DNA from 2 places in the Zhengella sp. genome. Region 2 is predicted to be linked to the other one. Evidence: riboswitches for the same ligand, from Rfam matches in the RefSeq annotation. Region 2 holds a riboswitch; the other holds the start of a gene.

Evidence for each region. Region 2 has a riboswitch for S-adenosylmethionine ahead of R3D65_RS09485 (O-succinylhomoserine sulfhydrylase). Riboswitches for the same ligand answer to the same signal wherever they lie in the genome.
Region 1: another riboswitch for S-adenosylmethionine. It lies ahead of metA (homoserine O-succinyltransferase); the one in region 2 lies ahead of R3D65_RS09485 (O-succinylhomoserine sulfhydrylase).

The regions. Positions count from the first base shown of each region.
Region 1 covers NZ_JAWKWO010000001.1:1,196,617-1,203,901, forward strand. Annotated here, with positions in the region: gene R3D65_RS05705 (hypothetical protein) at 170-436, shown strand; gene R3D65_RS05710 (AAA family ATPase) at 564-1,406, shown strand; gene R3D65_RS05715 (DUF2161 domain-containing phosphodiesterase) at 1,435-2,127, shown strand; gene R3D65_RS05720 (fatty acid desaturase) at 2,105-3,106, opposite strand; SAM riboswitch at 3,253-3,331, shown strand; gene metA (homoserine O-succinyltransferase) at 3,391-4,323, shown strand; gene minC (septum site-determining protein MinC) at 4,548-5,252, shown strand; gene minD (septum site-determining protein MinD) at 5,282-6,097, shown strand; gene minE (cell division topological specificity factor MinE) at 6,094-6,354, shown strand; gene R3D65_RS05745 (helix-turn-helix domain-containing protein) at 6,469-6,792, opposite strand; gene R3D65_RS05750 (hypothetical protein) at 6,796-7,116, opposite strand.
Region 2 covers NZ_JAWKWO010000002.1:715,423-722,707, forward strand. Annotated here, with positions in the region: gene R3D65_RS09460 (aspartate aminotransferase family protein) at 1-691, shown strand, start outside; gene argF (ornithine carbamoyltransferase) at 722-1,645, shown strand; gene R3D65_RS09470 (Hsp33 family molecular chaperone) at 1,648-2,625, shown strand; gene apaG (Co2+/Mg2+ efflux protein ApaG) at 2,638-3,030, opposite strand; gene R3D65_RS09480 (CDP-alcohol phosphatidyltransferase family protein) at 3,389-4,003, shown strand; gene R3D65_RS09485 (O-succinylhomoserine sulfhydrylase) at 4,008-5,195, opposite strand; SAM riboswitch at 5,240-5,318, opposite strand; gene R3D65_RS09490 (2'-deoxycytidine 5'-triphosphate deaminase) at 5,365-6,483, shown strand; gene R3D65_RS09495 (hypothetical protein) at 6,565-7,146, shown strand; gene R3D65_RS09500 (sulfatase-like hydrolase/transferase) at 7,169-7,285, opposite strand, start outside.

The sequences.
Region 1 (7,285 bases), on a different contig from region 2:
ATCACGAACCGGTCGCCGTTCGTTGTTTTGCATGTGTCCGGGCGAAGCATCATCTTCCATCCATCGGAACGCGGACAAGCCGCACCGGACCTGATCCCGGGAAGGGACAGTCGGATAGCCGGGACCTCCTCCCAAGACCCCGGCGCCAATGGAAAGAAGGAAGACTATCATGAAGAAGCTGATCATCGCCTCCGCCCTCGTCATCGCCGCCACCGGCATGGCCGCCGCCGAAAACAACCGCCTCTACACGGGCAACTACTCCGCCAACGTCCTGCAGGACTATGGCGCGCCGGGCGTCACGGCTTCGGGCACCGTCAACTACGACATCGACCGGATGGCCACCGCCTCCATCACGGCTCCGTCCGCCGACCATGGCCGCATGATCCACGGCAACTATTCCGCCAATGTGACCGCCGCCGACATCCACGGCCGCTGACCCTGGTCTCCGGCATGACCCGAAAGGCCCGCGCATCGCGCGGGCCTTTTGCTGTCCAGCCCTTGCGGATGGTGAGCACGCTGCCTAATGTTCCGGCCGACGACACGGCAAGAAGGCAAGGGAGCCCATGCGTTTCGAGGGAACCGAACATTACGTCGCGGACAAGGATCTGATGATCGCCGTCAACAGCGCCATAGCGCTCGAACGGCCGCTGCTGGTCAAGGGCGAACCGGGCACCGGCAAGACCGAACTGGCAAAGCAGGTGGCCGCTGCACTCGGCCTCGATCTCATCGAGTGGCACATCAAGTCCACCACCAAGGCGCAACAGGGCCTCTATGAATATGATGCCGTCAGCCGACTGCGCGACAGCCAGCTTGGCGATGACCGGTTCAACGATATCCGCAACTACATCAAGCGCGGCAAGCTTTGGGATGCCTTCGAGGCCGACCGCAAGGTCGTGCTTCTGATCGACGAGATCGACAAGGCCGACATCGAGTTTCCCAACGACCTTTTGCAGGAACTCGACAAGATGGAGTTCCATGTCTACGAGACCGGCGAAACCGTGCGCGCCAGGGTCCGGCCGATCGTCATCATCACATCCAACAACGAGAAGGAACTGCCCGACGCCTTCCTGCGCCGCTGCTTCTTCCATTACATCCGCTTCCCCGACGCCGACACGCTGAAGAAGATCGTCGAGGTCCACTATCCGGGCATCAAGCAGCGCCTCGTTTCCCAGGCGCTCAGCCAGTTCTACGAGATCCGCGATGTGGCGGGCCTGAAAAAGAAGCCGTCCACCTCCGAGGCGCTGGACTGGATCCGGCTTCTCGTCGCCGATGACGTCGATCCGGAAACCCTGCGCGCCGACCCGAAGAACGCACTGCCGAAACTGCATGGCGCGCTTCTGAAGAACGAGCAGGACGTCCATCTTTTCGAACGCATGGCATTCCTGGCCCGCCAGCGCGGCAATTGATCCGGCGGCGCGCGAACGGAGCCGCACCATGGCAGCAAGCCGTCCGCGCGAAACCGATCTCTACCAGCCCGTCAAGACCCTGCTCGAAGGGCAGGGCTACACGGTCAAGGGTGAGATAGGCGCGGCCGACATCGTCGCCATGCGCGACGGCGACGCAGAACCGCTCATCGTGGAACTGAAGGCGGGTTTCTCACTCGCCCTGTTTCACCAGGCCATCGAGCGCCAACGGGTCTCCGATACGGTCTATGTCGCCGTGCCGCGCGGCAAGGGCGCTGGCTTCCACAGGGCCCTGAAGGCGAACATGACCCTGTGCCGGCGGCTCGGCCTCGGCCTGATCACGGTACGCCTTTCCGACGGTTTCGCGGAGGTCCGTCTTGATCCCGCGCCATACAAGCCGCGTAAGTCCAAGCCGCGCAAGGGCCGCCTGCTGCGCGAATTCAGCCGCCTCGTCGGCGATCCGAACACCGGCGGGTCGACCCGCCGCTCCATCACCACCGCCTATCGCCAGGATGCGACGGCCTGCCTGGCGCACCTGTCGGCAAACGGCCCCAGCAAGGCCGCGCTCGTGGCCCGTGCGACCGGGGTGGAAACTGCCAGGCGCATCATGGCCGACAACCATTACGGCTGGTTCGAGCGGGTATCACCCGGCATCTACGCCCTCAGTCCAAAGGGGCAGGACGTGGCACGCCAACAGCCGATCACGCCGCCTGCATCCGCCTGAAATCGGAAAAGCTGACAAGCCGCTTGGAGGCTTCGTCCCACAACGTGAGGCGGACGCATTTCAGGCTTTGCCAGAAGGTCAGCCGACCCTTTTCGCGGAATTCCGGATAGGCTTCCAGCACGTCCGGCAAGCGCCAGAACGGCACGCGGGCGGCAAGGTGATGCACGTGATGGATGCCGATATAGCCTGTCGCCCACATCAGCGGCCGTGGCAGGTCATAAAAGGAAGAGCCTTCCAGCGCCGCCGTTTCGCGCTGCCATTCCGGTGCCCGCGCCCAGAAGGTCGGATCGAACTGGTGCTGGATATAGAACAGCCAGACACCGGCGATTGCCCCCATGAGCACGACCGGAAGATGCACCGCCAGCATCACCTGCCAGCCGAACGCATACCAGAGGCCGCCATGCACGACAGCGATGCCGATATTCGTTCCCAGGGCAGAAAGCCATGCTTCGCGCCTGTCCGTGAAACCGGAAGGCCAGCGCTGTTGCAGCAGGAAGACATAGGCCGGGCCGATGGCGAACAGGACAAGCGGATTGCGATAGGCGCGATAGGCAAGCCGTCCCCACACCCCGCGTGCGCGGTATTCGTCCGTCGTCAGCGTGTTGATGTCGCCAATGCCACGCCGGTCGAGATTGCCGGACCCGGCATGGTGCAGGTTGTGGCTGTGGCGCCAGTAGCCATAGGGCGTGAAGGTCAGCACGCCGAGCAGCCGGCCGACCCGGTCGTTGAGCGTTGGCGTGGAAAACAGCGAACCATGCCCGCAATCGTGCTGGATGATGAACAGGCGCACCAGCATGAGGGCGGCCGGCGGCAGCAGGACGAGCGAAACCGCCCAGTAGCCGGCATCGAAAAGCCATGCGGCGGCAAGCCACAAGCATGCGAACAGTCCGGTCGTCACCGCCAGCTCGCGAAACCCGCGCCGATCATCGGCTTTTGCGAAAGGCCGCAGACGGCCACTCCAGCGCTGTGTATCCTGCATTTTCCTCCCATCCGCCCGCACGGCATTCGTTCTTGGTGTTTTGCAAGCAGCCCGGTATACGTTTCTGCCGGCAAAAGCGAGGCCGACTGTTGTCGCATTCGAGGCAAAGGCTGCGGCAGATTGACCACGGAACCGGGAAAGCATAGGTTCTCGCCCGTGGTGATTTGGCCGGCCGGCTTGCAGCCACGTTAAACAACTCGCTAAAAGGGCCGCGGACAGCAGGAGCGCCACGGAACCGGCAGCGAGATCGTCGCGGGCCGGCCTGCAATTCTGGAGTCCGACACATGCCGATCCGCATTCCCGATGCCCTTCCCGCCCGCGATGTCCTTGTGCGCGAGGGCGTGTCCGTCATGAACGAATCCTCTGCCATACGCCAGGATATTCGTCCGCTTCAGATCGCCCTCCTGAACCTCATGCCCAACAAGATCCGCACCGAGACGCAGATTGCGCGTCTGGTCGGCGCAACACCGTTGCAGATCGAGTTCTCGCTCGTGCGCGTCAGCGGCCACACGCCCAAGAACACGCCGGCCGACCACCTCATTTCCTTTTACCAGACCTGGGAAGAGGTCCGTCACCGCAAGTTCGACGGCTTCATCATCACCGGCGCGCCCATCGAGCTGCTGCCCTTCGAGGAGGTGGCCTACTGGGACGAGATGGAAGCCATCTTCGACTGGACGGTGACCAACGTGCACTCCACCTTCAACATCTGCTGGGGCGCCATGGCCGCCATCTGGCATTTCCACAAGGTACCAAAATACGCCCTGGAAAAGAAGGCCTTCGGTGTCTACCGGCACCGGAACCTCAATCCTGTCTCGCCTTATCTTGCTGGTTTTTCGGATGATTTCCAGATTCCTGTCTCACGCTGGACAGAGGTGCGCAAGGCCGATCTGGAAGGCAAGCGCGGGCTGGAACTGCTCATGGACAGCGGCGAGACCGGACCCTGCCTGATATCGGAGAAGGCCGGCAACCGTCTCTACATCTTCAACCATATCGAATATGATTCGACCTCGCTGAAGGAGGAATACGAGCGCGATGTCTCCGCTCATGTGCCGATTGCCGTGCCGCACAACTATTTCCCGGACGACAATCCGCTCAACCAGCCGCTGAACCGATGGCGCTCCCATGCCCATCTCCTGTTCGGCAACTGGATCAACCAGGTCTACCAGACGACGCCGTTCGACATGGATGACATCGGCCGCGACCGCAAATGGTTGTGAGGATGTGGCGGCAGAAAGCCACGGCATTGACATGCCGGACGTTTGACCTGCCGGGCTGACGTCGCTGGCCTGCCGTGCCTCACGCATTGGCGCCCTTGGTTCGCGCCGGGAAATCCGTGCGATTTCCCGGCTTTTTCCTCTCCTCTCCACCTCTGCAAAGGGCGCGCGTTAACGATTTGTTAACCATGGTTAACTTATCTGCTGATAAGAGATTCTTTACCTGGATGAACAGAGTGTTAACCGGCACGACCCAAGCCATCCGCCTGAAGGGACGCTCGTTCCTCGCCATCGTCCTGAGCCCGGAACTGCCGCTCGACGACTGGTTCGAGCGATTCGATGCGCTGGCCTCCCGCTCGGCCGGCTATTTCCTCAAACGCCCCGTCATGCTGGACGTCACCGGCATGGACATCGACCGCGAAACCCTGCGCGATCTGGTGGACAGGCTCGCGGGTCGCTCGATTCGCATCATGGGCATCGAGGGCGCCGGCGAAACCGATCTCGGCCCCGACCTGCCGCCCGCCATGAGTGGCGGCCTGCCGGCCTCCGGGATCGAGGGAAACGAAGCCACCGACATGCCCGTGCAGCTTGGCGCGAGCGTCCCGGCACCCTGCCTCATGGTGACCGAACCGGTGCGCTCCGGCCAGACGCTTGTCAGCGAAGGCGACATCACCATCGTCGGCTCCGTGGCGTCGGGCGCCGAAGTCATTGCCGGCGGCTCGGTGCATGTCTACGGCACGCTGCGCGGCCGCGTCATGGCGGGTTCCGCCGGAAACGAGGCAGCACGGATCTTCTGCCGCAGGCTGGAAGCCGAACTCGTCGCCATCGCCGGATATTACCAGACGTCGGAAGACCTGGACCCCGGCCTGCATGGCCGCTCGGTTCAGCTTTGGCTCGAAGGCGAAAGCATATTGGCGCAAGGATTCAACTGACCCCGAGGGGTGCGGAGAGGGAGAACGGCATGGGCAAGGTGATCGTGGTCACATCCGGCAAGGGCGGGGTGGGCAAGACGACGTCGACGGCGGCGATCGGTGCGGCGCTGGCGCAGAACGGCGACAAGGTCGTCGTGGTCGATTTCGATGTCGGCCTGCGCAATCTCGATCTGGTCATGGGCGCGGAAAGGCGCGTCGTCTACGACCTGATCAATGTGATCCAGGGTGAGGCGAAACTGGCCCAGGCGCTGATCCGCGACAAGCGCCTCCAGACGCTCTACCTGCTTCCCGCCTCCCAGACCCGCGACAAGGACAAGCTGACGGCAGAGGGGGTCGAAAAGGTCATCGCGGCGCTCAAGAGCGCGTTCGACTGGGTCATCTGCGACAGCCCGGCCGGGATCGAGCGCGGAGCGACGCTGGCCATGCGTCACGCGGACGCGGCCATTGTCGTCACCAATCCGGAAGTCTCCTCGGTGCGCGATTCCGACCGCATCATCGGCCTCCTCGATTCCAAGACGGCCAGGGCCGAGGCGGGCGACCGCGTGGAAAAGCACCTCCTGCTTAACCGCTATGATCCGAACCGGGCAGCCAGCGGCGACATGCTCAATGTCGACGATGTCCTGGAAATCCTCTCGATACCGCTGCTGGGTGTCATCCCGGAAAGCCCGAACATCCTGCGCGCCTCCAATATCGGCTCGCCCGTCACCCTGTGCGACAGCGCCAGCGCCACCGCCCAGGCCTATTTCAACGCGGCACGGCGGCTCGCCGGCGAAGCGATTCCGGTCACCATTCCGGGCGAGAGGCGCAGTTTCCTCGACAAGATCTTCGGAAGGAAGGCTGCATGAAAATCCTGAGCTTTTTCCGGAAGCGGGCGTCCGCCTCGGCGGCGCGGGAACGGCTTCAGATTCTTCTTGCCCATGAACGGGCTTCGGTTGGCGGTTTCGATCTGGTGGCAGTCCTGCGCGAGGAAATCCTCGCCGTCATCGCCAGGCATGTTCAGGTCGACAGCCGCCATGTGCGCGTCAAGATGGAGCGCGGCATGCCGGTCTCGACCTTGGAAGTGGATGTCGAGATCCCCTTCGACCGTGCGCGGGCGGCCTGAACGCCGCCGCGTCGCAATCATGCGCCCCGGGCGGAGGCGCGCATGGAAAAGCCCCGGACATCACCCTGTCCGGGGCTTGTTTTCTTGATGGTCCGGGCTTGCAGGCCCCTCCCGTCAATTCACCCCTTCGAGATCCAGCACCAGTTCCGGGCGCTTCTCGATCAGCGACAGCAGCTTGCGCGCCGGCCCTGTAGGGTATCGCCGTCCCTGCTCCCAATTGCGCAAGGTGGTGACGGGAATGCCCAGCTTGGTGGCAAAGCCTTCCTGCGTCAGCTTCAGCTTCTTGCGCAGCTTGGCCACATCGGGAACCTCGATTTCGAACGTGTGAACGGTGACCTTCGAATCGTCGCCATTGAACCACATGTAGGCCTGCTCCAGCGACTCCGCGAGATCGGCCGCCGCCTGTTCCGGTGTCTTTTTCGCCTTCATCCGCGCCATCGCCTATACTCCAAACAGCCTTTTCAACTTGCCGATCCGGTCGACCCAGAGCCAGAACCGGTCCGACAGCCCCGTTTCCGGTGCCGATGCCGGGCGTAGTTCCACGAGGATCAGACGGGAAAGATCATCCGTCAGCACATAACTGAACACGAACCCTGCCGAATGCCACTCCCATAGCCGCGATTGACCGTTCTTCTGGAAACCGATGACGGGATCTGAACGCAACTGTTCCAGCTTGCGCGCCTTCACCGCATCATCCAGCCCGTACATCACGCAATCGAGCTTGAACCGTTCGGTCTCCGCGATCTCGATCCTCAGTGTCATGACCGTGTCCATTATATACGCCATTGGCGCAGGAAATTCAACGGCATTCTACGCCATTGACGCAGGAAACGCACCCTCTCAAGCTTGAAGCCGAGGTTGCTCTCAAACAGGTCTTCAACCAGATAATACATCACGAAACGGGCTGACAAGGCGTTTCGCGCGCACTATT
Region 2 (7,285 bases):
CGACCGGGAAGCCCTGCTCGCAGCCATGGGCGAAACCACCGCTGCCATTCTCATCGAGCCGATCCAGGGCGAGGGCGGCATCCGGCCGGTATCGGGCGAGACGATGCGCGACCTGCGCGACCTGTGCGACAGGAGCGGCGCGCTGCTCATCCTCGACGAGGTGCAGAGCGGCGTCGGGCGCACCGGCCGTCTGTTCGCACATGAATGGTCGGGCGTGACGCCAGACATCATGGCCATCGCGAAAGGCATTGGCGGCGGGTTCCCCGTCGGCGCCTGCCTTGCAACGGAAGAGGCGGCCAGCGGCATGGCTGCCGGTACGCACGGCACCACCTTTGGCGGCAATCCGCTGGCCATGGCAGTGGCCAATGCCGTGCTCGACGTGGTTCTGGAAGACGGGTTCCTGGAGGAAGTGTCGCGCAAGGCGCTGCTCTTCAAGCAGGGTCTTGCCTCGGTCGTCGACGAATTTCCGGACGTGCTGGCACAGGTGCGCGGGTCGGGCCTCATGCTCGGCGTGAAATGCGTGATGCCCAATGCGACGGTCAATACCGCATTGCGGGCCGCCAGGCTTCTGGCCGTGCCGGCAGGCGACAACGTCCTTCGCTTCCTGCCGCCGCTCACCGCCTCCGACGACGAGATCCGCATCGCGGTCGAGCGGGTTCGCGAGGCCGCCGCCAGCCTGGCCACGCCATAGCCAATCACAAGAAACGGATGGAGCCCAGCCATGGCCGACACCATGCGCCATTTCCTCGACCTTTCCGCCGTCAGTCCATCGGAACTGCGCGGGATGCTCGACAGCGCCCGCCAGATCAAGGCAGCCACCAAGGCCGGTCAAGGTCCGCGTCCGCTGGAGGGCAAGGTGCTGGCCATGATCTTCGAGAAGCCGTCCACGCGCACCCGCGTTTCCTTCGATGTCGGCATGCGCCAGCTCGGCGGCGAGACGATCATGCTCACCGGTACCGAGATGCAGCTCGGCCGCTCCGAGACGATCGCGGACACCGCGAAGGTTCTGTCGCGCTATGTCGATGCGATCATGATCCGCACCACAGAGCATGCCCGCCTGCTCGAACTGGCCGATGCGGCGACCGTTCCCGTCATCAACGGCCTGACCGATGACACGCATCCCTGCCAGATCATGGCCGACCTGCTGACCTTCGAGGAGCATCGCGGGCCGGTTGCCGGAAAGCGTTTCGCCTGGACCGGTGATGGCAACAATGTTCTCCATTCGCTCATGGAGGCGTCAGCCCGCTTCCGGTTCGAACTGGCCATCGCGCATCCGGAAGGCAGCGAGCCCTCGCCGGCATTCGTCGACTGGGCCCGCGCAAATGGCGGCACCATCACGCTGACCCCCGACCCGGTGGAAGCCGTGACCGGCGCCGATTGCGTGGTCACCGACACCTGGGTTTCGATGGGGCAGGAGCACCGCGCCCGCGGGCATAACGTCTTTCTGCCCTACCAGGTCAACGCGGAACTGATGGCGCATGCGAAACCCGACGCCCTGTTCATGCATTGTCTTCCTGCCCATCGGGGCGAGGAAGTGACCGACGAGGTCATCGACGGACCGCATTCCGTGGTCTTCGACGAGGCTGAAAACCGGCTTCATGCGCAAAAGGCCATCATCAACTGGTGTTTCACAGCGGGGCGCTGACCGTGACTGACAGTGACAAGGAGCTTGGCGAGATCGGACACGCCGGCGACGATGCCGTCGTGCCGTTTCAGGTGTCGCCTCTGGATGTGCGCGGCCGCATTGTCCAGCTTGGCCCGGAACTGGATTCCATTCTCTCCCGCCACGCTTATCCGCCGGAGGTCAGCCTGCTTCTGGCCGAGGCGACGACGCTGGCGGTCCTGCTCGGCACATCGCTGAAGTTCAACGGCAAGTTCATCTTCCAGACCCAGTCCGACGGGCCGGTGGACATGCTGGTGGCCGACTTCACCACGCCGGACGGCGTACGCGCCTATGCCCGATATGACGAGGCGCGGCTCGCCGAGGCGGTGGAAACCGGCCGCACCGCGCCGGAGGATCTCCTTGGCAAGGGCATCCTGGCCCTGACCATCGACCAGGGCGTTCACATGCAGCGCTATCAGGGAATTGTCGAACTGGACGGGTCCAGCCTCGAAACGGTGGCGCAGAAATACTTCCGCCAGTCCGAGCAGATCCCCACCGCCGTACGCCTTTCGGCCGGCCGGCAAATCCTGCCCGGAAACCTCCAGCAATGGCGCGCCGGTGGCATCGTCGCCCAGTTCCTGCCCGATGCGCCGGAGCGCATGCGCATGCCCGACCTGCATGGCGGCGACGGCGACGATGGCAGCGCCCATGTCCCGGTGGACAATGCCTGGCGCGAAACGGAGGCGCTTCTTGCTACCATCGAGCCGACGGAACTCTGGGATCCGACCGTCGGCGCCGAGCGCCTGCTCTACCGTCTGTTCCATGAGCATGGCGCGACGGTCTATGAGCCGGCACCGGTCCATGACAAATGCTCCTGCACCCGCGAAAAGATCGGCGCGATCCTCGACGGCTTCACCGCCGAGGAGATCGACGAGAGCATCGAGGACGGCAGGATCCAGGTAACCTGTGAATTCTGTTCCACCAGCTACACGTTCGATCCGGCGGACCTGAAGAAGGAATGAACCGCCGGCAGGTCAGTTGACCATGCGAACGGTGCCGGGAATGTCCAGCGAGAATGCCGGAATGTCGACATCGAAGTGCCGGCCCTGGGCGTCGCTCATCGTGTAGCTGCCCTGCATGATGCCCGAAGGGGTGGGCAGAGGGCAGCCCGACGTGTATTCGAACTGGCTGCCCGGCGCGATCACCGGCTGTTCGCCCACCACGCCCGGCCCGCGTACCTCTTCCACCCGTCCATGGGCGTCAGTGATGCGCCAGTGCCGGAAGAGCAGCTTGACAGCGACATCGCCCTCATTGGCGATCAGAACCTGGTAGGCCCAGAAGAAGCGGTTTTCCTCGGGCTCGGATTCGTCATCGAGATAGATCGGCTCGACGCTGACTTCGATGTTTTCGGTACGTGCTCGATACATGGCAGGCTCCAATGCGCGATCATACACCCATGGCGCGCCCTGTCGTCAACGGGCTTGGCCCGGACAGTCAGGAACGGTGGTGCCGGAACGGGAAACCGAGAAATCCTCAACCTCAGAAAGAAGCTCAGGAAAAAACAACATATAGTTGTATTTGCGATGAAAACAAACACAGGTTGATCCATGGCGTCAAGTCGTTCGCAGTTCGGACGAGCAAGCCGTTCAACCATTGCTGAATAGAGGCGTTTCGGCCTATCGGGTGCGATCGGAGTTCTGTTGAAAAACCGGGTCTTGCCCGCCCGTCTTGAATCGCGACAGGATGAGCAACCGCCAAGGCGCGGTCATTTTCACGGGGGATAGCATGCTGGATGGCTGGGTGCGCAGGCGCATCGATCCGGGCCTCAGGGCCATGGCGCGCAAGCTGGCCGCCTGGGGCGTCAGTGCAAACATGGTGACCTGGTGCGGCTGGGCGATCGGCATGGCGGCGGCTGGCGCCATTGCAGGCGGATGGCTATGGACCGGGCTCGCCCTGCTGCTCGCCAGCCGGCTCGCCGACGGGCTTGACGGCGCCGTCGCCGCGATCCGCGGCAAGACCGGCTATGGCGGTTATCTCGACATCGTCCTGGATTTCATTTTCTACGGCGCCATCCCGCTGGCCTTCGCCATGCTCGACCCGCAAGCCAATGCATTGGCGGCCGCGGCGCTTCTCTTCACCTTCTATGCCAATGGCGCCAGTTTTCTGGCCTATGCGGTGCTGGCCGAGCGCCATGCCATGGAAACCACGGCCCGGGGCGAAAAGTCGCTCTATTTCACCACCGGCCTGGCGGAAGCCACCGAGACCATTGCCGTCTTCGTCGCCATGTGCCTGTTCCCGGCCTGGTTCGCCGTCATCGCGTGGTGTTTCGCCGCCGTGTGCCTCTACACGGCGGCCATGCGCATCCTGCTGGCCCGGCGCACATTCGCCGCGCGCCGCTGACCGGTCAGGCCCGCGCCAGCGCCTGTTCGAGATCGGCGATCAGGTCGCCGGCATGTTCCAGCCCGACCGACAGGCGCACCGTGCCGGGCCGGATGCCCTGTTCCAGCCGCGCCTCCTCGCTCAGGTTCTTGTGCGTGGTCGTGCTGGGGTGGGTGACGAGGCTCTTGGCATCGCCCAGATTGTTGGAAATGGCGAAGATCTCCAGGGCGTTCTCGAAGGCGAAGGCAGCGTCCTTGCCGCCATTCAGTTCCATGCAGACCATGGTGGAGCCGCCGGCCATCTGCCGCGCGATGATGGCGGCCTGCGGATGGTCGGCCCGCCCGGGATAGATGACCTGCGCCACTTTGCCGTGACCGGCCAGGAAATCGGCGATCTGGCCCGCGCTCGCCGTCTGCTGCGCCACGCGCAGCGGCAGCGTTTCCAGCCCCTTCAGCAGCGTCCAGGCGTTGAACGGCGAAAGGCTGGGGCCGGTATGGCGGAAATAGTCGTGCAGGTTCTCGTCGATCCAGTCCTTCGATGACAGCACGATGCCGCCAAGGCACCGGCCCTGCCCGTCAATGTGCTTGGTGGCCGAATAGACGACCACATGGGCGCCCAGTTCCAGCGGCTTCTGGTAAAGCGGCGTCGCGAAGACATTGTCGACAACGACCGTGATGCCATGGGCATTGGCAAGGGCTGTGACCGCCGCGATGTCGATCACCGCCAGTGTCGGATTCGTCGGGCTTTCCAGGAAGAACACCTTCGTGTTCGGCCGGATGGCAGCCTCCCACGCCTCCGGGCTGGTGCCGTCGATGATCGTGGTCTCGATGCCGAATTTCGGACACAGCGTTTCCGCCACCCACCGGCAGGAGCCGAACAACTGCTTGGCCGCGACGATGTGGTCGCCCGCCTTGAGCTGGCAGAGCAGGGCGGCCGAAACGGCGGCCATGCCGGACGCCATTGCCCGCGCGTCTTCCGCCCCTTCCAGCGCCGCCATCCGCCTTTCGAACATGTCGACGGTCGGATTGGCGTAGCGGGAATAGATGAAGCCGGGCGCCTCGCCCTTGAAACGGGCTTCCGCAGCCTCCGCGCTGTCATAGACGAAGCCCTGCGTCAGATACATCGCTTCCGATGTTTCGCCGAACTGCGAGCGCAGCGTGCCGCCGTGAACGAGGGTTGTCTGCGGGTGGAGGGGGCGTTTTGTCTCAGCCATCGGTCAAGCCTTCACAACAAAAAACCGGCCGCGAAAGTCGCAAAGCCGGTGTCATTCGGCCCTTTTTAGCGACTTGTTTAACGTGGCTGCAAGCCGGCCGGCCAAATCACCACGGGATAAACGGGCTTATAGGCTTGCAGATCCCTTGCGTCAACGCGCTTGCGCGTTAATGCTCTGCGGCCAGACAGGGGAGGGCGGCACCGTGCGCCAGACAGGCATTCTGCCGGACCGTGACATTGCCGAACTGCACAAGACGGGCGGGCTGATCAGCGCCCGTCCGCTGGATGATGACCAGGTCCAGCCCGCCAGCCTCGACTTGCGTCTTGGCCATACGGCCTATCGCGTCCGTGCTTCCTTTTTGCCGGGTCCGTCGGCGACGGTGGAAAGCAAGCTGGAGCGACTGAAGCTGCACGAGATCGACCTGTCCGAGGGCGCGGTTCTTGAAACAGGCTGCGTCTACATCATCCCGCTGCTGGAAAGCCTGCATCTGCCCGACACGGTTTCGGCATCGGCCAATCCGAAAAGCTCCACCGGCCGGCTCGACATCTTCACCCGCGTGATGACGGACCACGGCCGCGAATTCGACAAGATCGCGCGTGGCTATTCGGGCCCGCTCTTCATCGAGGTCAGCCCGCGCACCTTTCCCATCGTCGTGCGCACCGGGTCCAGGCTGAGCCAGATCCGCTTCCGCAACGGCCATTCGCTGCTGTCGGAAGGCGAGCTGATGCTGCTCCACCGCTCCGAGGCGCTGGTGGACGAGGGCGAACCGCATATTTCCGGTGGCGGGGTAGCCTTGTCCATCGACCTGATGGGCGGCGAAGGCGGCCTGATCGGCTATCGCGGCAAGCACCATACCGGCCTGGTGGATGTGGACCGCCGCGCCGCCCATGACGTGCTGGATTTCTGGGAGCCGTTGCAGGGCAGGGGCCTGGGCGAACTGGTGCTCGATCCGGACGAGTTCTACATCCTCGTCAGCCGCGAGGCGGTTCATGTGCCGCCGGATTTTGCCGCCGAAATGACGCCCTTCGATCCGCTGGTGGGCGAATTCCGGGTCCACTATGCCGGTTTCTTCGACCCCGGTTTCGGCCATGCCTCGGCAGGCGGCAAGGGCGCGCGCGCCGTGCTGGAAGTGCGCAGCCATGAAGTGCCCTTCATTCTCGAACACGGGCAGATCGTCGGCCGTCTCGTCTATGAGCACATGCTGGCGCGCCCCGGCACCCTCTACGGTGCGGACCTGAAATCGAACTATCAGGCGCAGGGCCTGAAACTGTCGAAGCATTTCCGCTGAAGGCACCTGCCTTGACCTGAGCCAAGGCGCATGGCTCCCTTTCCCGCCAGGATTTGGCTCTACCGCAGCGGGAAGATGGCAATGGCGATTTATCCGGAACTGGCCGAGAAGTTCGAGAAACTGCAGGACGACCTTGAGAGGGCCATCGCGGAGCGCCGCGCGGCATTCAACTACCGCATGGAGCGCGGCCGGGTTGTCTTCGAGGCCGAAGTCCTGCGCCTGCATCGCCAGATGCGGACGCATTGGCTGAAATACGTCGCCGGTGCCCGTCTATCCGTGATCCTGACAGCACCGGTCATCTATTCGGTCTTCATTCCGCTCGTCCTGCTCGATGTCTTTGCGTCCGTCTATCAGGCTGTCTGCTTCCCCGCATACGGGCTGGAGAAGGTGCGGCGCGCCGATTACATAGTCTTCGACCGCTACAGGCTGGCCTATCTGAACGGGTTGGAAAAGCTCAATTGCTGGTACTGTTCCTATGCCAATGGCCTTCTTGCCTATGTGCGGGAGATCGCGGCGCGCACGGAAACCCGCTGGTGCCCGATCAAGCATGCCAGACAGGCCAGGGGCATCCATCCCTACCATGCCGGTTTCGCCGATTTCGGCGACGCTGAAGCCTACAAGGCCCGCGCCGGTGTTGCGGCGGGTGACCGTCGCTCACTGTGACAGTGGGCAGGGGCGGGCGCGGTCAGGAACCAGGCGCGGCCGCGTCATCGCCGCCCAGGTCGAGCAGCCCGCCGGCGATGCGCCGCGCAATATGCCGGTCCACGCCGGCGCGGTCGGGGCAGTCGTGGAACCGCCCGCC